Regions from separate parts of the Arthrobacter sp. Soil_N43 genome, predicted to be linked through region 1. Evidence: riboswitches for the same ligand, from Rfam matches in the RefSeq annotation. Region 1 holds a riboswitch; each other region holds the start of a gene.

Evidence for each region. Region 1 has a riboswitch for cyclic di-AMP ahead of AC3A3W_RS11165 (M23 family metallopeptidase). Riboswitches for the same ligand answer to the same signal wherever they lie in the genome.
Region 2: linked by a shared signal. The riboswitch ahead of AC3A3W_RS07220 (NlpC/P60 family protein) and the one ahead of AC3A3W_RS11165 (M23 family metallopeptidase) in region 1 are both predicted to bind cyclic di-AMP.
Region 3: linked by a shared signal. The riboswitch ahead of AC3A3W_RS04610 (C40 family peptidase) and the one ahead of AC3A3W_RS11165 (M23 family metallopeptidase) in region 1 are both predicted to bind cyclic di-AMP.
Region 4: linked by a shared signal. The riboswitch ahead of AC3A3W_RS09915 (aggregation-promoting factor C-terminal-like domain-containing protein) and the one ahead of AC3A3W_RS11165 (M23 family metallopeptidase) in region 1 are both predicted to bind cyclic di-AMP.

Annotation. Positions count from the first base shown of each region.
Region 1 is NZ_JBDGML010000092.1:45,977-51,309, reverse strand. Features, by position in the region: gene AC3A3W_RS11180 (HNH endonuclease) at 6-506, opposite strand; gene AC3A3W_RS11175 (NlpC/P60 family protein) at 730-1,515, opposite strand; gene AC3A3W_RS11170 (C40 family peptidase) at 1,615-2,289, opposite strand; cyclic di-AMP (ydaO/yuaA leader) riboswitch at 2,360-2,529, opposite strand; gene AC3A3W_RS11165 (M23 family metallopeptidase) at 2,668-3,486, opposite strand; cyclic di-AMP (ydaO/yuaA leader) riboswitch at 3,491-3,710, opposite strand; gene AC3A3W_RS11160 (iron-dependent transcriptional repressor DtxR) at 3,871-4,566, opposite strand; gene serC (phosphoserine transaminase) at 4,910-5,333, shown strand, end outside.
Region 2 is NZ_JBDGML010000071.1:28,646-33,978, forward strand. Features, by position in the region: gene AC3A3W_RS07205 (ferredoxin reductase) at 1-653, opposite strand, end outside; gene AC3A3W_RS07210 (alpha/beta hydrolase) at 1,021-1,851, opposite strand; gene AC3A3W_RS07215 (GTP pyrophosphokinase) at 2,076-3,182, shown strand; cyclic di-AMP (ydaO/yuaA leader) riboswitch at 3,322-3,505, shown strand; gene AC3A3W_RS07220 (NlpC/P60 family protein) at 3,514-4,317, shown strand; gene AC3A3W_RS07225 (GGDEF domain-containing protein) at 4,393-5,333, opposite strand, start outside.
Region 3 is NZ_JBDGML010000056.1:1,315-6,647, reverse strand. Features, by position in the region: gene AC3A3W_RS04630 (hypothetical protein) at 1-266, opposite strand, end outside; gene AC3A3W_RS04625 (YcaO-like family protein) at 293-1,753, opposite strand; gene AC3A3W_RS04620 (ABC transporter permease) at 1,776-2,585, opposite strand; gene AC3A3W_RS04615 (ABC transporter ATP-binding protein) at 2,585-3,490, opposite strand; cyclic di-AMP (ydaO/yuaA leader) riboswitch at 4,053-4,225, shown strand; gene AC3A3W_RS04610 (C40 family peptidase) at 4,231-5,118, shown strand.
Region 4 is NZ_JBDGML010000084.1:96,556-101,888, reverse strand. Features, by position in the region: gene AC3A3W_RS09920 (HAMP domain-containing sensor histidine kinase) at 1-1,038, shown strand, start outside; cyclic di-AMP (ydaO/yuaA leader) riboswitch at 1,133-1,295, shown strand; gene AC3A3W_RS09915 (aggregation-promoting factor C-terminal-like domain-containing protein) at 1,301-2,113, shown strand; gene AC3A3W_RS09910 (HAD-IA family hydrolase) at 2,282-2,962, opposite strand; gene AC3A3W_RS09905 (VOC family protein) at 3,006-3,383, opposite strand; gene upp (uracil phosphoribosyltransferase) at 3,444-4,079, opposite strand; gene AC3A3W_RS09895 (phosphatase PAP2 family protein) at 4,092-4,934, opposite strand; gene AC3A3W_RS09890 (nucleoside deaminase) at 4,994-5,333, shown strand, end outside.

The sequences.
Region 1 (5,333 bases):
AGGCGTCAGGCGGCCGTCTCCGGAAGCAGGAAGGGATCCCATGCCGGGGTCGGCTTCTCCAGTTCCTTGATTTGCCAGATGGTGCCAACGGGCGGCGCCGGGACGAAACGCAACTTCCAGCCCATTTCCGCCGGAGTGTGGTCACCCTTGACGTTGTTGCACCGGAGGCAGGCCGCCACGAGGTTTTCCCAGGAGTCCGCACCGCCCCGGGATTTTGGCTGGACATGGTCTATGGTGTGGGCTGCCTTGCCGCAGTACGCGCACCGGTGGCCGTCCCTGCGCAGCACCCCGCGCCGGCTCACTGCGGTGACCATGTTGTAGCGCGGCCGGATATAACGGTTGAGGAGGATCACGGACGGGCGGCCCATGATGTCCTTCGGTCCCACGACGGGATCGTCACCTTCGGCAACCACACTGGCTTTTCCTGTGAGCACAAGGACCAGCGCCCGGCGGAAGGTCACAACCGCCAGCGGTTCATATCCAGCATTCAGAACGAGCGTGCGCATGCGCATACCTCTTCACGGCCGCACCCGGCAGAGGCGCGAGGGCCGGCTGCCCTCTGCATGTCCGGGCTATGGATCGACACCACAAGAGTAAACACTCTTAGCGCATATCGACGAATCGGCCAAACATTCGGCCACGGCGTGTCGGCGTTACAGCAGCGCTGATGGGAGACAAAAGGACCCCTGCCGCAGGGGCAGGGGTCCTTTTTAAGCCTTGGCTTGTGTCTTAGCCGCCGACGCGGATGAAGACCGGGCCGGAGCCCACGTTCACGCTGAACAGGGAGGTGGTTCCGCCGTTCCAGCCACCGTGCACGGCCTGGCCGTTGCCCACGTAGACAGCGATGTGGGCCAGGCCCATGCCGCCGTTTTCGTAGTAGGCGAGGTCGCCCGGCTTGGCTTCGGCAGCGCTGACGGTGCGGCCGAGGGACAGGTAACCTGCCGGCCAGCCGTGGTAGTTGATGCCCACAGCGGCCAGCGAGTTCGTGGCCAGTGCGGTGCAGTCCTGTGCAACACCCAGCTGGGCGTAGGCAGCAGCGGCAATCGAAGCTCCCTTGCCGCTGGCCGAGGACGTGTTGGCAGCAGGTGCAGCCTCGACGGCGGCGGTGGCCTGGACTGCCGGAGCCGCAGGGGCTTCCACGGCCGGAGCCTCGACGGCGGGCGCGGCTTCCTGGACGTTGACGACCGGCTTGGGCGCTTCAACGACGGGGGCCGGAGTGGTGGAGACGGCCGGCTTCTCGTAGGAGATGGCGATGCTTGATGCAGCCGAAATCGGCGCCGAAGCGAGGGACTGGACTTCCAGGGTGGACGTGGAAGCCGAATCGCGCTGAACGTTGGTCTCGGCGGCGTTAGCGGCAATGCCGCTGGTCAGAACGAGTCCGGAGGCAGCAGCGATAACAGCAGCCTGACGGCCCACGCCGCCGGCGTTGTCGCCGACAGCCTTGGCAATGACGGACAGCGAGTTGGTCTTGGTGACCTCGGCGCGGTGGCGTGCAATGGTCGCACGTGTAGTCATGGTTTCTCTCTTTCGTGTTCCGCAGCCCGCTGTAGCAGGCCGCGGTTTAGCGACGCGCCGGCGTCTTGGGGGTACGCCGAATCGTCTCGAATGGTGTTCTTAGCGAAGGGTGTAGAACGAAGACGTGCCCGTGGCGGACACTGCGTGCAGGATGGTGCCCTGCGAGGGATTCAGCGCGCTGATCATCATGCCGTTGCCAACGTAGATGCCGACGTGCGCACCGCCGTTCTGCATGACCAGGTCACCGGGAGCGGGAGTCGCGGTGGGCTTCATGGCCGTCCACGCGTTGACGCGCGGAATGCTGATGCCCGCCTGTGCGTAGACCCACTGGGTGAAGCCGGAGCAGTCCCAGCCGCCGGGAGTGGTGCCACCCCAGACGTACGGGCTGCCGATGCCGGTGTAGGCGATGCCCGCGAGGCCTGACGTTGCACCCGAGCCTGCAGCATCAACCAGCTTCCCGGCCTTGGTCGCGATGGTTTCAACAGCGGCTTCGGGGCTGGCACTGTCATCGCTCGACTGCGGAGCGACGGTCTCGATTACGGGGGCTGCCTCGGTGGTGACGGCAGGACGCTCGAACGAGACGGTTGCGGTGGGCGCGGCGGTCACAGCAAGCTGTGTCGCCTGGGATCCGGACTCAGCGGAGGCGGAAACGCCGATGTTGGCATCGGATGCGTTGGCCGGCATGCCGACGCTCAGGACGAGACCTGAAGCGGCCGCAATGACTGCTGCCTGACGACCTACTGTGCCTGCATTGGCGCTTACTGCCTTGGACACGGAGTCCAGCGGGTTCTTACGAACCGTTTGCGCACGGTGGCGCGCAAGATTGTGGCGTGAAGACACGAAGGTAGCCTCTCCCAATGCCTACGAGGTGAGCTGTCGGATTCGGATGGGAGTCACCCGGCCACGCCGCTTCCTGGGAAGCTTTGCGACTTAACCCCAAGGTCTTCTTGCGAAGACCAAAATTGGTTCCCCCGCCCCTGCCAGACGATGTAATGCGAACGGACCTTGAGCGGTGGCAGAGTTAGGCAATCCACTCGAGGGCGTCAACTTCGGAAAAGTTGACGCGGTTTAGACGGTACAGCAGTTGGAAGCGAATGTCACATTCAGGTCACGGCATGTCACAGGAATGTGGGAGCTCACCATCGGCTTTGTTTAGAGCCAGCCTTCGGGATCAACGACTTCTCCGTTGACCATCACCTCAAAGTGGAGGTGGCAGCCGGTGGATGCGCCGGTAGTCCCGCTAAGTGCCACCGCATCGCCCCGGGTGACCTTCTGGCCAACCTGGACGCTTGATGACGACAAATGGTTGTACGTGGTTTCGAGGCCGTTACCGTGATCGATGACCACTCTGTTGCCACCGCCGTACTCGTGCCAGCCTGCAAATGTGACCGTGCCGCTGGCCGCTGCGAACACCTCTGTTCCGCACTGGGCCGCAAAGTCCTGGCCGCGGTGGAATTCTCCCGCGCCACCAGTGATCGGGCTCACGCGGTATCCGAAGGGCGAGGACTTGACCATGGTGGTCAACGGCATGCCAAGGCTGCCGATTGAAGCTGCGCGGCTGATGCTCCCGGCGGACTGGGCGCTCAGGAGCTGCTTGAGCTTGCCGTCCGGATCGCCGGCCGTCGACACGGAGGTGCGGCTGAAGTCAATCTTGGCTGCCGCTTCTGCGGAAACCTGAGGCTGGGGGGCTGCGGCACCGGCTGTGGCGCTCTGGTCCGCCGTGGCCATGACGGGGCTGGTGGCGGGGACCGTGACGGTCAGCAGGAGGCCCGAGGCGGCCAGGGCCACGCCGACCTTCTGGCCAACTCCGCTGGCAGCGGCGAAGTCCGCGACTTGGCGGAAGGGACTGCGGTGATTCCGCGCTTGACGCTGCGCATCGCGGGGTCGCTCGGCGGCGACCGCTACGGTCGTGCGGGGCTCCGCAGCGGGACCGGTAGCGCGGCGGCGGCCCCGGGCATTCTGCATGGTCAAGAACGGTTCCTCTCTGGATAGCCTGCGAAGTTAGCTGTCGGATTCGGGTCAGAGAGTTCATCGACCCGGTCCGCAAGGCAAGCTTTTTCGGCACAGGGGTATCCAAGGAGATTCCGACTGTGGAAGGAGGCTTGCTGCTGCGGACTTCACCCCAAGGCCGTCTTTCGACGGCCAGTTGTGGTTCCTCCGCCTCTGCCAGAAGGTGATTCGAGCGACTGATCCGCTGGCAGAGTTCGGCTCCGGATCAGGTAACGCTTTAGTATCGGCGCTGCGACTTAACTATAGGTGATTAAAGGTCGCAGTAATAATTCCGTTATCTTGGCTGTGCACAAGTTGTGGGGCATCCTGCCAGCTGATGTCGGACAACTCACATGCGGATGTGGCTCAGGCCACCCGCACAAACACGTGGGCGGCGACCTCGGGCGGCAACTCAAGGGCGCCTTCGATGCCCGGGACGCGGACGGAAATGTACTCCCCCACGCGCTCCAGGGAAACCGTCGCACCCGGGCGGATTCCACCCTCGTCCAGCTGCAACAGGAGTTCGGGCTCGACCTGGATCGGCTCTGCGAGCCTGCTGACGGTGACCCGGGAATCCGGGCCGTATCCGGCCATGGCATCCAGCAGGTTCATGACGCCGTCGGTGAACGCCCGTGACGGCTCGCCACCCAACGCAGCCAGCCCTGGAATCGGGTTGCCATAGGGCGATTCGGTGGGGTGGTCCAGCAGTTCGTAAATCCTGCGCTCCACGCGTTCGCTCATCACGTGTTCCCACCGGCACGCCTCGTCGTGAACGTAGGCCCAATCCAGGCCAATGACATCTGCGAGCAGCCGCTCGGCCAACCGGTGCTTGCGCATGACTTCGGTGGCGCGCTTGCGCCCTGTCTCCGTCAGCTCCAGGTGCCGGTCGCCGGAAACCACCACCAGCCCGTCCCGCTCCATCCGGCCGACGGTCTGGGAGACAGTGGGGCCGGAATGGCGGAGGCGTTCGGCGATGCGGGCACGCAGCGCCACGATGTTCTCTTCTTCAAGCTCCAAAATGGTCCGAAGATACATCTCCGTGGTATCGATCAGATCCGTCATTCAGCTCAGCTCCTCGAGCACAGTACTTGCGTCCGTCCCACCGTACCGCGGGCCACCCGCCTGGCGCGGCCCGGCTTCCAGCTGCCGCGGCCGCAATCCGACGGCGGAGCAACACCGGCGTTCCGCCCGTACGTCCACCAAAAGCTTAGCCTATTTTGAATTACTCCAGATAATTCGGGTGACGGTGCCCTGTCGTCTCAATGACTGGACTGTGACGGCCGCGGTTCCCGGGATTTCCGCGTCTCAGGCAGAATAAAAGGGGCCTTCGCGGGCGGCCACACCTGACCGCCGGTCACCCCTGTCCCCGCCGATCCGCATGTCCATGCCGAGAATTGGAGCCCCTGTGAGCGAGTCCAGCATCACTATCCCAGCAAACCTCCTGCCCAAGGACGGACGGTTCGGCGCCGGACCGTCCAAGGTCAGGCCCGAGCAGGTCGAGGCGCTGTCCGCGGCCGCCACGACGCTCCTGGGCACGTCCCACCGCCAAGCGCCGGTGAAGAACCTTGTCGGCTCGGTCCGTGAGGGCCTCAGCACGTTCTTCCGCGTTCCCGAGGGCTACGAAGTGGTCCTCGGCGTGGGCGGCTCTACAGCTTTCTGGGACGTGGCGAGTTTCGGCCTGGTGGAGCAAAAGGCGCAGCACCTCTCCTTCGGCGAGTTCGGATCGAAGTTTGCCGCGGCCACCAACAAGGCACCGTTCCTTTCCGACTCCAGCATCATCAAGTCCGAGCCGGGAACGTGCCCCGAACCGCAGGCCGAGGCAGGAGTCG
Region 2 (5,333 bases), on a different contig from region 1:
CACAGCTCACCCAGCCCGGCGGCCGAGCTGAAGTCCAGCCGGCCGCGTTCACCGGTGTACCAGTGGATGACGCGGAAGTTCGGGAACTGGTCCGCCAGCTCGGACAGCTCCTCATGGAAGATGCTGTCCTGCGGCGTGCGGGCTGAGTGGATCAGCACGACGTCGGCATCGGGGCGGTGCGGCACCAGGGTGCGGATCATCGACATCACGGGCGTGATGCCGCTTCCCGCGGTGAGCATCAGCAGCGGCCGCGGATGCTCCGGCAAGACGAAGTCGCCCTGGGGCGGGGCCAGGAACAGCACGTCGCCGGGCTTGGTGTCCCGGACGAGGACGCCCGAGACAGCACCGACGTCGCTGACCGTGATAGCAGGGTCCTGTCCGGCGGGAGCGCTGAGCGAATACGAGCGCCAGTGGCGCACGCCGTCGAGCTCCACGCCGATCCGTGCCCACTGGCCGGCCTTGTGGGCCTTCCAGCCGCGGCCCGGGCGGAAGTGGATGGTGGCGGAGTCTGCCGTTTCAGGGACCACCTTGGTGACCACGCCGCGAAGCTGACGGGCCGAAAAGACGGGATTAAAAAGCGCGAGAATGTCCTCCGGCGCCAACGGGGTGGTCAGGACTGTCGTGGCACGCGCCAATTTACGGAGCCAAATCATGTTGTCCACCACCTGTTGGATTCACCCATATATTTCTCCTAGTGAAACCGGTGATCGTAATATACAAAACTACCCCAACCCCCAGCTACTAGAGTCCCGCATGCCGGAGGCCGTAGCAACCGGAGACCGGAACGGGCCGTAAAACGACCCACTGGCCGGCCAATCAGCCGGACCTGCACTGATAGTAAGTGTACTTACCTCCGGAGGTCCGCGGGACCCACGGCAGCACATTGGGCAGGATCGTGTGCCGCTGCCCGGCGGCTCCCCGCAGCGGATTTACCATCGACCCCATGACATTGCAACGAACGGACGTCGATGGAGTTCCCGTGTTCTGGGTGGAGGCGCAGCCGCTCACGCCGGCGGCCCCCTAGGTCGCCAGCAGCTCCTGCACGAGCTCGCGGCACTTCCGGTAGGACGAGGCCTTCGGGTCGATGAGCGCGAAGTGGTCGCCCGGAACCTTGACCATCTGGACCGGCGCCCCGGCAGCCCGCGCCGCTGCGGCATACGCCTCGGACTGGCTCATCGGAACGGTGCTGTCCTCGAGTCCGTGCACGGCGTAGACCGGCACATCCAGCGGAACCGCGCTCATGGGGTCCGCATACTTGTGGCGCTTGGGGTACTTCCCGGACGAGCCGCCCATGAGGTTGCTGACGGCCCCGTTGCTGAGGTCCAGCCAGTCTGCCTGGGCGAGGTTGAGCAGTCCGGACTGGCTCACTACTCCCGTCAGGTGCACGGCCTCGCCGTTGAGGTTCCGTTCCACCTGCCGGTCAGCGTCCGGGGTTCCCAGCCCGGCCAGCCGGTCCCGTCCTGCTGCCCAGACGGCGAGGTGGCCGCCCGCGGAGTGTCCCAGCGCCACCACCCGGGCCAGGTCCAGACCGTGCTCTTCAGCGACTCCGCGGAGCCTGTCGATCCCGGCCAACACGTCCTCAAAGGTGTGCGGCCAACCGCCGCCGTTGCCTGCCCGGCGATATTCCAGGTTCCAGGCCGCCATTCCGTGGGCCGCGAGGTCTTTCGCCAGCGGCTCGCCCAGCTCCGCTCCGTACTGCGAGCGCCAGTAGCCGCCGTGGATGACCACCACCACGCCCCGGGTTGCCGGGCGCCTGCCGTTCCGGGATGAGGATGCTGGCGGCGTTTCCGGCAGGAAGAGCTCGCCCCACTGGCTGGGGTGGTCACCGTACTGGTACTTCTGCCGCTTCACTGCATCCTCCTAAGGTCCCGGGTGGGCAGGAGGCAGCGAGCGCCTCCGGCATCACCACTGCCGTGGTGCCCAGCGGTCCAGAGGACAGCAGGGTCCGACGGCGCACATCAGCCATATGCCGAGCCTACAGGGACGCTGCTCCCGCCGGGCGGAAGGGAGGAGACGAGGTGGCACCGGGCGGTGTCGCACCGGCGGCTGTCACACGCCCTTGATAGTTTGGAACCATGGCAAGCAACTGGGATCGCCTGGACGTCGGTCAGCGCGACTCCGTGCAGGAAAACGTGGAACTCTATGAGCGCGTCCGGCCTGCCCTGAAGCTTGTCACCCGGGAAGTCCTGCAGATCCTCCGGACCATGCTCAAGGACACGGAGGTCACGCCGCTGTTCGTGACCGGCCGCACCAAGACCGTGGACTCCTTCCGGGAGAAAATCTCCCGGACCGAGGAACCCCTGGAACCGGGTGGCCCCCGGGTCCTGAAGTTCCCCGACCCGTTCCGCACGCTCAATGACATGGTGGGCGTCCGCGTCATCACCAAGCTTCCCGCGGAAAATGCGGTGGTGGCCAACCTCATCAAGCGGCAGCGCCAGTTGTTCGACTGCCGCGGAGACCGTGAGAAGGACATCGGCTCCATCGAGTCCGGGACGTACGGCTACTCCAGCCGCCACCTGATCCTGCGGACCATCCAGAACGAGGCGGTCAAGGAGTACCAGCAGGTCTTCAACCCCGAGGCGCAGCCGAACGGCAGCTACTTTTTCGAATGCCAGATCCGCACGGTGTTCGCGCACGCATGGAGCGAGATCGAGCACGACATCCGCTTCAAGGCGGAGGATCCGCGGGCCTGGACTCCGCATTTCGACCGCCAGTTCACAGCCACGGCCGCCATGCTGGAAACCGTGGAGAGCGCCTTCGCTGACCTGCACGAGCGTTATGAGGAGGTCCGCGGCTATTGGGATATGGACGGTGAAGGGGCTGCGCCGCTCACCCCCAACCGCATCCGCGACGTCTGGCGGACGCTGCTTCCGCACGTGGACCGCAAGGTGGATGACGACTGGGGATGGGCAGCCGAACTCATGGCGGCCCACGGCCTGAACCAGACAGTCCAGCTCGCCGGGCTGCTCAGCGCCAACAGGATCACCGAGGTCCGCAAGGCCCTGGACCACCGCTACTCCCCCGGCCCGGACCGGCTGCTCGATGACCTCCTCCTCTGGCAGTACGGGACGAAGCACATCGACCTCACCGCCGAGGAGCCCGACGCCGTTCCGCACCCGCGGCGGGACAGCCTCCTGCGGCGGCTAAAGCAAATCGAGCGGTACCGCCAGACGAAGAAGTAGAAGGCGGACAGGGGCATGCAGAAACATCCCGTCCCGTGCGCCGCGACACGCCTCCGTTACCTTAATGTGACTTTTGAGGCGGGCTCCCGTACCGTGGAAAGCGTGCCTTCCTCACCGAGGAGGGCATTCCCGCGCTGATTGCCTAACTCTGCCGTGGCCCGGGATCCGATAACAGACCATGCACGGCAGAGACGGGGAAACCAATTTTTGGCCCACACAAATGGGCCTTGGGGTGAAGCCGCGAAGTTCCTGACTCCGGTCAGGGCACGCGGCCGGGTGTCTCCCATCCGAATCCGACAGCTCACCTCGCAGGCATGGGAGAGGCTCCTTCATGTCGTCACGCTTTACCCGTGCCCGCCGCGCAGCGGCTGGCCGTTCGAATCCGTTCGTTTCCGCGTCGCGTGCCGCCACGGCCAACGCCGGAGGACTGGGACGCCAGGCCGCCGTGATCCTCGCGGCATCCGGACTCGCCTTCACCGGCAGCATGGCAGCGAACGCCGCCAACGCGCCGGCCCAGAAGGCCGCCGCCCCGGCATCAGCACCCCAGGCCGCCAGCCAGGTACAGGCTCCCCTGAGCGCCAGCTCCAGCGTCAAGATCGCCTTCGAGCGTCCCGCTATGAAGTCCACCCCGGCCCCCGTGGTGGAGGCGCCCGTCGTCGAAAAGCCGGCTGTACCGGCGGCCCCGCGGGCCGCTGCCGCGCCTGTGGCTGCCAAGGCTCCCGTTGCGGCCCCGGCGCCCGTGGCCGCGCCTGCCCCAAAGATCACAGTGCAGTCCGCACCGGCACCCGCGAAGGCTCCCGCGGCGGCCGCCGGCGGCGTCAACGCCTCGATGGTTTCGGCCGCCTACGCCCAGGTGGGCATCACCCAGGACTGCACCGCGATGGTGGAAAAGGCGCTCGGCGCCTCCGGCATCCGTGTGGGCGACCTTGCCCCGATGCAGTTCATGAACTACGGCAAAGTCGTGTCCACCCCCCAACCCGGTGACATGGTGGTCCAGTCCGGCCACGTTGGAATCTTCGTGGGCAACGGCAAGGTACTCAGCGGCGGCATGAACGGCGTCAACGAGACCGTGGTTCACCCGCTGTCTTGGCTGACCGCCACGGGCCCCGTCACGTTCGTGCGTGCCGGCGCCTAATAGCGCAGAAGCCTGATAACGCCGAAGCCGGTGTTCCGCTGCCTTGGGGGCAGCGGGGCACCGGCTTCTTGCTGGCTAGCCCAAAACCGCCCGGTTCCGCCCGAGGGATTTGGCCTCGTAGAGCGCGGCGTCAGCGGCGGCAATCGGCTCGTCCAGGCTGAGCACCCCGGCGTCCACGACAGATATGCCGTAGCTGACGGTGGGCATTTTCGGCACACCGGGAATCGATCGCTCGGCGAGCCGTCGGCTGATTTCTTTGACGATGATTTCAGCGGAGTAGGGGCTCGCGCCGGGAGCAAACACGATGAACTCCTCGCCGCCGTACCTCCCTACGAGGTCCGTGGAGCGCACCGTTGCGCGGCAGGCGTCGGCGAAGGCCTGGAGCGCCAGGTCGCCCGCGGCGTGCCCGTGGGTGTCATTGATGGCCTTGAAGTGATCCAGGTCCGCGAGGATCAGCGCTCCGCCACTCTTGTTGCCCCTGCCGCGGCGGAGCTGCTGGGACGCCATTTCCATAAATGCGGACCTGTTGAGCAGGCCGGTGAGCCCGTCCTGGCTGGCGACGGTTGTCAGCGCCCGGGTGTGCTGCTCCGTGCTGAGCCCGGCCATGCTGAAGGAGACGACCGCCAGGAGCACCATGGTAACCAGGGTGGTCACGGCGGAACCGAAGTAGGTCACGAACGTTGGGCTGTCCGGGCCTGCAGCGATAAAGACGATCAACCGGAGCAGGTAAAACAGTGAAACGCCGGCTGCCGCGGTGGCCATCGGAATGCGGACCCGCGTGTACCCGGGCTCCAGCCGCCACAGTTCGCGTGACGTGAGGCCAATCATCAGTGACATCGATGCCAGGAAAACGGCGCCCCCGGCCCACACGTTGGAGCCGGGATCGTCGAGTGCTGCAGCTACGCCTGCCACGGCAGGAATGGTGCCGAGAGGCCAGAAGTTATACCGCGGCGTCCGCAGCGAACGGGCACCGGCCCAGGCGCTCCCGGCCCCGGCAACCAGCAGAATATTTCCCA
Region 3 (5,333 bases), on a different contig from region 1:
TACGCCATCGACGAGACGGCCCCGGTCCATTTGCGCATCAGCAGCCAGACGAATGACGAGGCAACCCAGCACCCGGCGACGATGTGGGCGCCGAGCTGGATTTCGGGCAAACCGGTCCATCCTCCGGTCAGGGCGGCTATGAGCAGGACCAGCCATTGGATAAGTTTTAGGCCAAGGAACGCGAGGGCTGTCTTCCAAGCCCAGGATCCGACCAGGACGCCGGCTGTCCGGTTCGCCTTCCTGTCGATTGATTGGTGGACGCTCACGTCGCTTCCCCCCTTTATGCGCCCGGTCAGGGGAAGGGAAGGGGGTCGGTGGTGAGGTCGGCGAATCCCAGCGGATCGTCGGACACGCCGAGGATGCGGCGGATGTCCCTGTATCGATCATGTCCGAGCATCGGCATGTTGGGCGGGAAGGCGGGAACCAGTTCGGGAATGATCACTTTCCGAAGCCGCACTTTGCTGAAGGTGGAGGGCGTGAAATCGAACGCCACCGGGTTGAGCCCGTATTTCCGGCAGAGCGCCAAGGCCTGTTGCAGGGAGGCCTCATCGTCGTCACTCTCCCAGGCCGGAAGCGAAGAGAGCTTGACGACCCGCTGGTCTGCGGGCCTGAAGTACCAATCCAGCTTCGCTTGATTGGCAGCGAAGCCATAGTACGGAACGACCTGGATGAAATTGTCGAAGTCTTTTGGCTCGGCATTTTCGCTGATGCCGAACATCCTCTGGTACCCGCCTGTCAGCTCCCACGACGGGGCCAAGGCCGGGATCCGCACCATGCGCTCCGCCTGGACAAGTTCGGACACCGCGCTGCGCATGGCTTCTTCAATATCCATCCCCACGCCGCCGCCAGCCAGATAGCCGTTTTCGGGGACGGTTTCATCCACGGCAATCACGGTGACGACAGCGACGTCGGAGATGTCCAGGATGTGGCTGAAAAACACCAGCTTGACCCCAGAGCGGGATGCGGAATCAATCCATTCTTTCAGTTTGGGGTTGCGGAATTCGCGGTCCAGTTCAATTCGCGCCGGCGGTATGCGGGCATACCAGCTGAGGTTGATGGCGTCGCGCTCGATAAGTTCGAGAATTCCGTGGTGGAGGGCCCGGGCGTCCGTGACATGCGTAGCCAGGCCTCCCGACGTGGAGAATCCGATTCTCGTTTCCTCGAACTGCATGACGTAGAAGAGATGCACGAGCTGTTCCGGAACCCAGGTCGTCTCGCCGTCGTGCAGTCCCTCACCAGCCACCCACGCCAGTTCTGTGTCAGGCTCCCAAGGGTCGCAAAGGAAACCCGGTTCAGAAAGCTGTTCGTCAGCACAAAGCCGCAGGCTTTCCGGGCCGATGGCGCGCAAACCCAACGCCTGCAGCTGCCGGTATGACGCCCGCCGTTGCCGATCGGGCGGGGCAATCTGCAGAGAACTCAGGCTCCCCAGCATGCGTTCGACGCCCTCTCCCAGGGTCGACGCAACTGTGTCAAAGAGGGTCAGCCCTTTACCGCCTCCATAGATCTCCCTGTCGAGACCGGCGGACGCCCCGCTCAGCCCCAGCATCCTCGACAGCGTGTGGTCCAGGGACATGGGCGTTGCTGACCCTTGGTAGCCGCCGATGCCGATCCCTGGCCTGAGAACCATGAGCAGATTCCGGATTTGTCCGAAGGGGGAATATACGGCGGTGAGATCGCGCAGCGCATCTGCGTCGTGGCCGGCCATCCGCGGCGGTATCCACGGAACTTTAGAGTTGTATTCGTCGACGCGCATTTTGTCCCCCTGGATGAATTGTTCAGTTGCTGGAGCGTTTGGTGAGATAGAGGCCGAGGAACCCGATGGCTGCTGCCACGGGTATTACGAGGAGCGCCTTCACAAAGGTCCCCTCGGGTATCTCGGCGGAGGTGTAGACACCGGTCAACAAGTCAAACCAGTGACGCAGCGGATTGAATTCGGTGATGGTCTGCAGCCACGCCGGCAGTCCTTCCAGCGGTGCTGCGGCTCCGGATCCGAAGAACATGATGAAGAAGAGTGCGGCGCTAATGGCCTGGGTGGTCCTGGATCCCACGTTGAGACTCCCCAGAAAGTAGCCCACGGAGCACAGCCACGCCAGCAACATAAGGTTGAGAGCGATGAATTCCGGGGAAATTATCTCTATTCGAAGGCCGTGAGCGAATCCGACTACAGCAATTATCAAAGCTGATGCCGAGGCAACAAGGAGCAGCATTGCGCCAATAATTGCCAAGGCGAAAATGACGCCGGGGAGGGGAAGCGCACGGTATCTTCGATCAACGCCGCGTGCCCTCAGTTCGGCAAAGTAGACCGGCATTCCCATGACAAGCAAATTCGCACCAACTGTCCCGATGAGAGTCGGAAACATGACATCAATAAACTTGACGCCAGGCTCAATGTGCTCATTTGCATATGGCGCACCGATGAAAAAGTAAATCACCATGGGGAAAGCCAAACTGAAGAAAATCGCGACCGGCTCCCGGAGAAGCAGCAATGTCTCCTGCCGAAACCATACGAACACCATTCTGAATGCCGATCCTGGCTTTGGTAGAGAAATTACTCCCGCGTCGTCGGAGGTTTTCGCCTGACTCATTACGCGGCTTCTTTCTTCGAAAAGAGGAAAAGGTCCTCCAGCCGGACGGGTCCACTCAGGATGTCCATCGCGCCGTATGCGGCCCCCAGACTCTCCCGGAGCAAGTCGATCCTCTCGCGGGCGCCGATGACCACCGTTTGGGCACCCGCGTTCACTGCAGGCAGCCGGGCTTCTCTGATCAGGGCCAGTGCCCCCTGCGGAGGATCCGTGATCCTCAGCCTCCAATCACCGCCGGCAGCTTCAAGGATGTCGGCGACCCGCCCGGAAAGGACTACCTCGCCTTCACGAAGAACTATGACGCGGTCGGCAAAGGCCTCGGCCTCCGCTAAGTCGTGGGTGCTGGCCAAGATCCCGTGGCCTGCTCTGGCAAGGGACTTCAGAAGAGTCCACAGTTCGGATCTGCCTTCCGGGTCGAGTCCGCTGGTGGGCTCATCCAACACCAGCAGCGGAGACCGGCCGATGCAGGCAAGGGCGACATCAAGCCGTCTCTGCTGGCCTCCGGAAAGTCTGTCAACGAAGGCGGATCTCTTGTTCGTGAGACCTACGGCTTCAAGGAGCTCAGATTGGTCTCGGGGGGCGGAATAGAGCGAACCGGCAGCGCGCAGGGCTTCATGGACCTTGAGCCTGTTGGGGAGTCCGGACTGCTGCAACTGCACCCCCACGGCAAAACGGTGCGGGCCTCCCGGGCGGACATGAAGGCCGTCAATCACGGCCGAGCCCGCCGTGGGCTTCCGTAGGCCGATCAGCATTTCCATTGTCGTCGTTTTGCCGGACCCATTCGGGCCTACCAGGACCACAATTTCGCCGGCATGAACCCGGAATGAAACATCTCTAACGGCTTTATGATCCCGATATGACTTGGCCAGGTTCCTGCATTCACCTATGACCTTCAATTGCTCCCCCATGCTGCGCGGTTCGGACTAGACGGGAGTGCGCACCAAGACCCCGGATATTCCGCGTGTGCGCACTCCCGCCGACAAAGGATTAGAAAACGCTCCAGCTGAATATGTTGAACCAGCACCAGCAGCAGCATGAACAACACCAGCCGCCAGGTGCTACCACCCCTTCAGCAGCAAAATGTTTTTCTTCAACCCGATCGATAGTAGTCAGCACAACGGTTTCCCCCCTTCCCCGCGTCCTGTGTGATTAACACACATGCTGAAGATAGCAAGAGGCGATTGATTTGGGAATAAAAACGATGGATAAAATATTGCGGGTTTTTTTCTACAGTGTGGTTAAAAGGCGGGCGGAGGAATAACGCCGTCGTCGACCGTCAGCTGGTGGCAGCGACGCTTGTCGGGTAGCCGCCTGGTCAACGACCTGTCCCACTGCCGCGAGCAGGCCGGCAGAGCCCAATGCCACAGCTGCCGTTACCAAAATGTGACTTTGATGCGTGGGTGGGTTAGCCTTTACCGGTGCCCCGGTTCCATGCGGGGCATTCCCGGGCAGAATGCCGAGCCCTGCCGCTGACCGGGATCCGTTCGCAAATACATCTGGCAGGGACGGGGGAACCACCTCTTTACCGGCCTTGGCATCCAAGGCCTTGGGGTTAAGTCCAGGCGCTCCGTTTTACGGAGGCAGGACCGGGTGACCTCCCACCCGAACCCGACAGCTCACCCCGCAGGCATGGGAGAGGCAATCCACCATGTCACGTAAGTCCATGTCAGCGCGCCACCGCGCCACCCCCACGACGTCCATCGCCCTGCAGGGCCTTTCGTATTCCCTCAAATCCAACGCTGCGTCCATAGCCAAGCCGGCAGCAGCAGCCGCCGCGGCATCCGGGCTGCTCTTCGGCGTGGGGGCACCCGCACATGCCGGTGCCTACGCCCCGGAGACACCCGGCACCACCAGCGCCCAGGTACAGGCCGCACCCCAGGCCCCGGCCGTACCCAGCCCGGCACCCGCTGCAGGGTCCGGCGTGGCAGGAGCATCACACACCGTCGCACCCGGCGACACACTGGGAGCGATCGCGGCACGCCACGGCGTTGCCCTTGATGCAGTACTCGCAGAGAACGGCCTCTCGCTGGCCTCGGTAATTTACCCCGGCGACCAGATCCTGATCCCAGGGCCAGGCCAGCCAGCAGCTGTACCGCAGGCACCCGCCGTCCCGGCAACGCCACAGGCAGCCCCTCCGGCCGCTCCGGCAGCAGCACCGTCCGGCATGGGAATCTACACCGCATCCTCGTCGGTCACGCCCGCGCCGGCTGCAGCTCCCGCCAGCGGCGTCGGCGCCGCCCTGGTGGCTTCGGCCCGGGCGCAACTGGGTGCCACGCAGGACTGCACCATCCTGGCGGAGCAGGCCCTGCGCTCCGTCGGCAAGTCGGTGGGAGACCTCGCTCCCCTGCAGTTCCACCAGTACGGCACGCCGGTGTCCGCCCCGCAGCCCGGCGACCTGATGATCCGCGCCGGACACGTCGGGATCTACATCGGCGGCGGCCAGGCCATCAGCAGTGGCATGAACGGCGTCAACGAAACCATCGTCCACCCGGCCTCCTGGCTCGGCGGCTCCACGTTCGTGCGGGTCAACGCCTAACCGAGGTCCGAGTACGCATACGACAGTGGCAGGTGCAGCGGCACCTGCCACTGTCGTATGTCTATGGCTGCACACTGGCCCACAGCGGGGCCCGTCCGCCCATTGATGCGATGACCGTCTTCATCCGCACCACTCCATGCGTCAACATCAGTTGACGCATTTTTCGTCCCACTCTCCTCCCTGCCTTTCCCGCTTGCGGCTCAGTCCTCCTTCAT
Region 4 (5,333 bases), on a different contig from region 1:
ACGTCCCTCATCTGGACCATCAGCATTGTGTCGCTGGGGGGCCTTGTGCTGATCGGCCTGGCCGGAACGGTGATCATCCGCCGCACCATGAAGCCGCTAGAACAGCTTTCCGAGGTTGCCACGCAGGTTTCACGCCTGCCCCTCGACGCCGGCGAAGTGGCACTGGCAGTCCGCGTCCCGCCGTCGAACTCCCATCCCGGAACCGAAGTGGGCAGCGTGGGGTACGCCCTCAACCTCATGCTGGACAACGTGTCCAACGCGCTGGAGGCCCGGCAGGAGAACGAAATGAAGGTCCGCCAGTTCGTGGCGGACGCTTCCCACGAACTCCGCACGCCGCTCACCGCCATCCGCGGGTACACCGAGCTGATGCGCATGACCGAGACCCTCACCCCGGACGGCCAGCGGTCCCTCGCCCGGGTGCAGAGCCAGTCCGAGCGGATGACCACGCTGGTGGAGGATCTGCTGCTGCTCGCCCGGCTCGACGAGGGCCAACCGCTCAAACTCGGTGACGTGGACCTGACCCAGCTGGTGATCGAGACCCTGAGTGATGAAAAAGTCATGGCTCCGGACCGCACCTGGCACCTGGAACTCCCGGACGAGCCGGTGGTGGTGCGCGGCGACGCCGCCCAGCTGCACCAGGTGCTGGTCAACCTGCTGTCGAATGCGCGCAAGCATACTGGTCCGGGCACCACGGTGGCCACCGGAGTCGCGAGGGCAGCGGACGGCACTGCGGCAATCACCGTGACTGACGACGGCGCGGGCATCCCGCCGGAGTTCGTGGACCGGGTTTTCGCGCGCTTCGCCCGCGCAGACGCGTCCCGCACGGTCCGGGTGCCGGCCGGAGCCGTCCCGGCCGGAGGAAGTCCAGTGGACCAGGCATCGGCCGAGGGAACCAGCGGGCTGGGCCTTTCGATCGTCCAGTCCATCATCGAAGCCCACGGGGGCACAGTGGCCGTGGCGTCGCGGCCCGGGCGGACCGAATTCACCGTACGCCTGCCCGTGCGGCCTGCCGCACAAGGCGACGCGCCGTCGTCGTGATGTCCGTTACCTAAATGTGACTTAAGCGTTGGCCTCCTGTACGGTCGATAGCGTGCGGCCATCATCTGGGCCGCATATCCGGATGGACGCCCAGCTCTGCCGCTTCCCGGATTCCGCTTGACCAGGCAGAGGCGGGGGAACCAGAGTCCCGGGCAATCCGCATCAGCCCTTGGGGTGAAGCCGACACGTGAATTTCCGTGCGGCCGGATGACCTCATCCGAACCCGACAGCTAACTCCGCAGGTGTTGAGAGGCAATCCACCATGTCTGATTTCAAGGTACAACCACGCCCTGATCGCGATCCCAAGTCCCGGCAGAAGATTTCACGCCACCGCGCCGAACCCGCACAGCCCGCATCAGCCTGGGCCCGTCTCACTGCAGACATCCCGTCGTTCGGCCGCCGCGCAGCCGTTGTCGCCACCGCCTGCGCCGTCCTTATCGGCGTCGGCGCGGCCGGCCAGGCTGCCGAGCAGGCCACTCCCCAGGCAACGTCCGAAGCGGCCCCTGCCGCCGCCGACGCTGGGCAGAAGCTCAACTTCGACAAGACGCTGATCTCCGCTTTGCCTGCCCCGACGGCTGCCCCGGTGGCACCCCAGTCGGTGGCCAAGCCGACGCCCAAGGCTGCTCCGAAGGCCGCCCCAAAGCCCGCGGCTGCCAAGCCCGCTGCCGCGCAGCCCAAGGCTGCGGCCGCCGCAAAGGCTGTTGCCCCGGCCAAGGTTGCCCCGGCCAAAGCCGCGGCCCCCAAGCCTGCAGCGCCTGTAGCAGTGGACGACCCGGCCGGCGCGCAGGCCTACGCCGCCAGCAAGCTGTCCTCGCACGGCTGGGCGGCAGACCAGATGCAATGCCTGAAGAAACTCTGGACCAAGGAGTCCGAGTGGCGCACCACCGCGACGAACCCCAGCAGCGGAGCCTATGGCGTGGTGCAGTCCCTGCCTGCCGAGAAAATGGCGAGTGCCGGAGCTGACTACCGCACCAACTACCGCACGCAGATCAACTGGGGCCTTGACTACATCGAGGAGCGCTACGGCTCCCCCTGCGCTGCACTGAACTTCCACTACGCCAACAACTGGTACTAAGCCGCCAGCCAGCTCTCCATGGCGGTGGCGGAGGCGGTTCGCCGCGCATATCTGCACCGCTTTGAATTTCCGAAGGGCCCTGGATCCCCGTGATCCCGGGCCCTTCGGCATCGGTGCGCCCTGCTGCAGGCGGGAAAGTGGTGCAGAAACGCGCCAGAGCGAAATGCGTCAGAGCAAGAAAGAAATGACGGGTCGGCCGTCCGGGCCGGCTTCCACCGAGGCTGACACCGCGGAGTAGTCCGGGATGTGCAGCACGCCGTCGGGCACCACCCCGGTATTCGGGCCCACCGCCACGGTCCGGATTCCGGCAGCCAGGCCGGCCGCGATCCCGGCTGGCGCGTCCTCGAAGACCACGGCATCCGCAGGTTCCACGCCCAGCAGCTCGGCGGCGCGCAGGTATCCCTCGGGATGCGGTTTGCCGCGGGTGACAAGGTCCGCCGTGACGGCAGTGGCCGGCATGGGCAGGCCCGCCGCACCCATGCGGACATCTGCCAGTATTCGGTCCGCTGAGGTCACCAGTGCCACCGCATCGCCGGGCAGGGCCCGCAGGAGTTCGGCAGCCCCCGGCAACGCGACGATGCCTTCGGTCCGGACCCGCTCCATTGCGCCGAGTTCGGCGGTGAGTGCCACAACATCCGCACCGGCGGGGGCAAACCGCCGCACGGTGTCCCCTGCCTGAACGCCGTGCGAAGTCCGCAGGATCTCTGCGATGTCGAGACCGTACCGCTCGGCAAACTCACCCCACACCTGCTCCACCACCGCCGTGGAATCAACCAGTGTGCCGTCCATGTCAAAGAGGGCGGCACGGGCGACCAGGGCAGTGGAGACGGATTCGGCAGGAAAGTTCATGCATCCATCCTGCCTCACGGCGGGGCAGCGGGACGTCTGCCGCTCAGCCGTTGGGCCTGCTGGCCATGTATTGCACGGCCCACTTGTTGCCGTCGGGATCGGCGAAGTAGACGAAGTGGCCCCAGTCCTGCACGTCCACGTCGCTGACGTCCACGCCGTTGGCCTTCAGCTGGTCGTGGGCTGCGTGGATGTCGCTGACCACGAGCTGGAGGCTGGGTGCGGTGCCCGGCGGGGCGTCGTTGAGGCCTTCGCCGATGGCAATCGAGCAGCCGGAGCCCGGAGGGGTCAGCTGGACGAAACGGATGCCGTCCATGGGCCTCTCGTCGTAATCGGCATTGAAGCCGACCTTGTTGACGTAGAAGTCCTTGGCGCGGTCCACGTCGGACACCGGGACGAAGACGAGTTCAAGTTTCCAGTCCATGGTGCACAGGCTAACCCGCGGGCGGAATGATAAGGAAGGGTCCGGGGCAGGTGGCCTGAGTCAGTGGGCGATGCCGTACAGCCGGTCGCCCGCGTCGCCCAGCCCGGGAACGATGTAGGACTTCTCGTTCAGTTTCTCGTCAATCGAGGCCAGCACGATGGTGACGTTGGCGTCGGACAGCTCTTCCTCAAGTTTGGCCAGGCCCTCCGGGGCGGCCAGCAGGCAGATGCACGTGACATCGGAAGCCCCGCGCCTGAAGAGGAACTTGATGGCCTCCCGCAGCGTGCCGCCGGTGGCGAGCATCGGGTCCAGAACGAAGATCTGCCGGTCCGTGAGGTTTTCCGGGAGCCGCTCGGCGTAGGTGATGATGTCCAGGGTTTCCTCGTCGCGGGCCATGCCAAGGAATCCGACCTCGGCCGTGGGGACCAGCTTGGTCATCCCTTCGAGCATGCCCAGGCCGGCCCGCAGGATCGGGACAACGAGGGGTGTGGGCTTGGTGAATGCTGTGCCCACCGTGGAGGAAACGGGGGTCTCAATGGTGACAGGCTCGGTGCGGACGTCGCGGGTTGCCTCATAGGCGAGGAGGGTGACGAGCTCCTCGGTCAGTTGACGGAAGACCGGTGACGGTGTGTTCTTATCCCGCAGGACGGTGAGCTTGTGGGCGACCAGCGGGTGGTCCACGACGAGAGTTCGCATGGGTCAAAACTATCACCCGGAGGAGGGCTCCCCGCCGCGGCTTCCGCCACCTGCGGCAGCACCGCCGCGGCCGTTCTCCGGGTCGCCTGTACCTACGTCGGAAGACGCTTTGTCCGACAGATGGGCCGGGTGCTCGAAGGTCGGCGCCGGACCTGCATGCTCACGGCGCCGGATGACGTGGAACAGCCTGTGGGCCATGATCACAATGCCCACCCACGCGAACCCCAGCAGCCACGCCGCCATCACATCCGTCATCCAGTGGTGCCCCAGGAACACCCGGCTCAGGCCCATCGCGATGATGAACAACACACCCACCGTGATGACGGACGCACGGATCAGGTTTTTCTGCGTTTGCAGGCACATCAGGTACACCACGACGCCGATCACCACCGTCGTGTTGAGGGTGTGTCCGCTCGGAAAAGACGGCGAAAACTCGAAGGGCGGAACGGCGTCAATGTGGTCCGGACGGACCCGCCCCATGAGCGTCTTGCTCACAGTCGTGGCGGTGATTGATACCGCCGCCGCGCCGCCCACCAGGATGAGCGGCCGCCAGCTGCGGCTGACATAGGTCAGCCAGGCGACGAGGATGCTCGCCAGAATGGGCATGCCGATGCCGCCGCCGATGTTGGTGAACGCCGTGACGGCAGCATCCAGGCCGGGATTTCGGTATTGCTTGGCCATCTCAAGGGCAGGCTGGTCCAGGCCGGCAACGCCATCCTTGGCCACAACGCTCTGGTAGACCTCGGCTCCGAGCAGCGCCATGGTGATCACCAGGAAGCCGCCCACTATGAGCGTGATCCACAGCGCCGCGTACGGGCCGAGCCACCGGCCAAACCGATCATTCAGGGATTTCATTTTCTCTCCCGGCCACGCGCTGTCCGAAGCTAAGTACCCTTCGAAACTATCATTGAGCCATGGCACCGGCAGATCCGCAACACCTCGAATGGATGGGCCTTGCCCTCGAAGAAGCCCGGCGGGCGCTGGCCACCGAGGATGTGCCCATCGGCGCCGTCGTCATCGGTCCCGACGGCGCGGTGCTGGGATCCGGACGGAACGAACGGGAGGCGCTGGGTGACCCCACCGCCCACGCCGAAGTCGTCGCCATCCGGGAGGCTGCCGCCCGGCTCCGCGAGCGGTCTGTGCGCCAGGGCGGCCGCGGCGACGGCTGGCGGCTCGAGGACTGCACCCTGGTGGTGACACTGGAACCCTGTGCCATGTGTGCAGGTGCGATCGTGCTGGCGAGGATTCACCGCG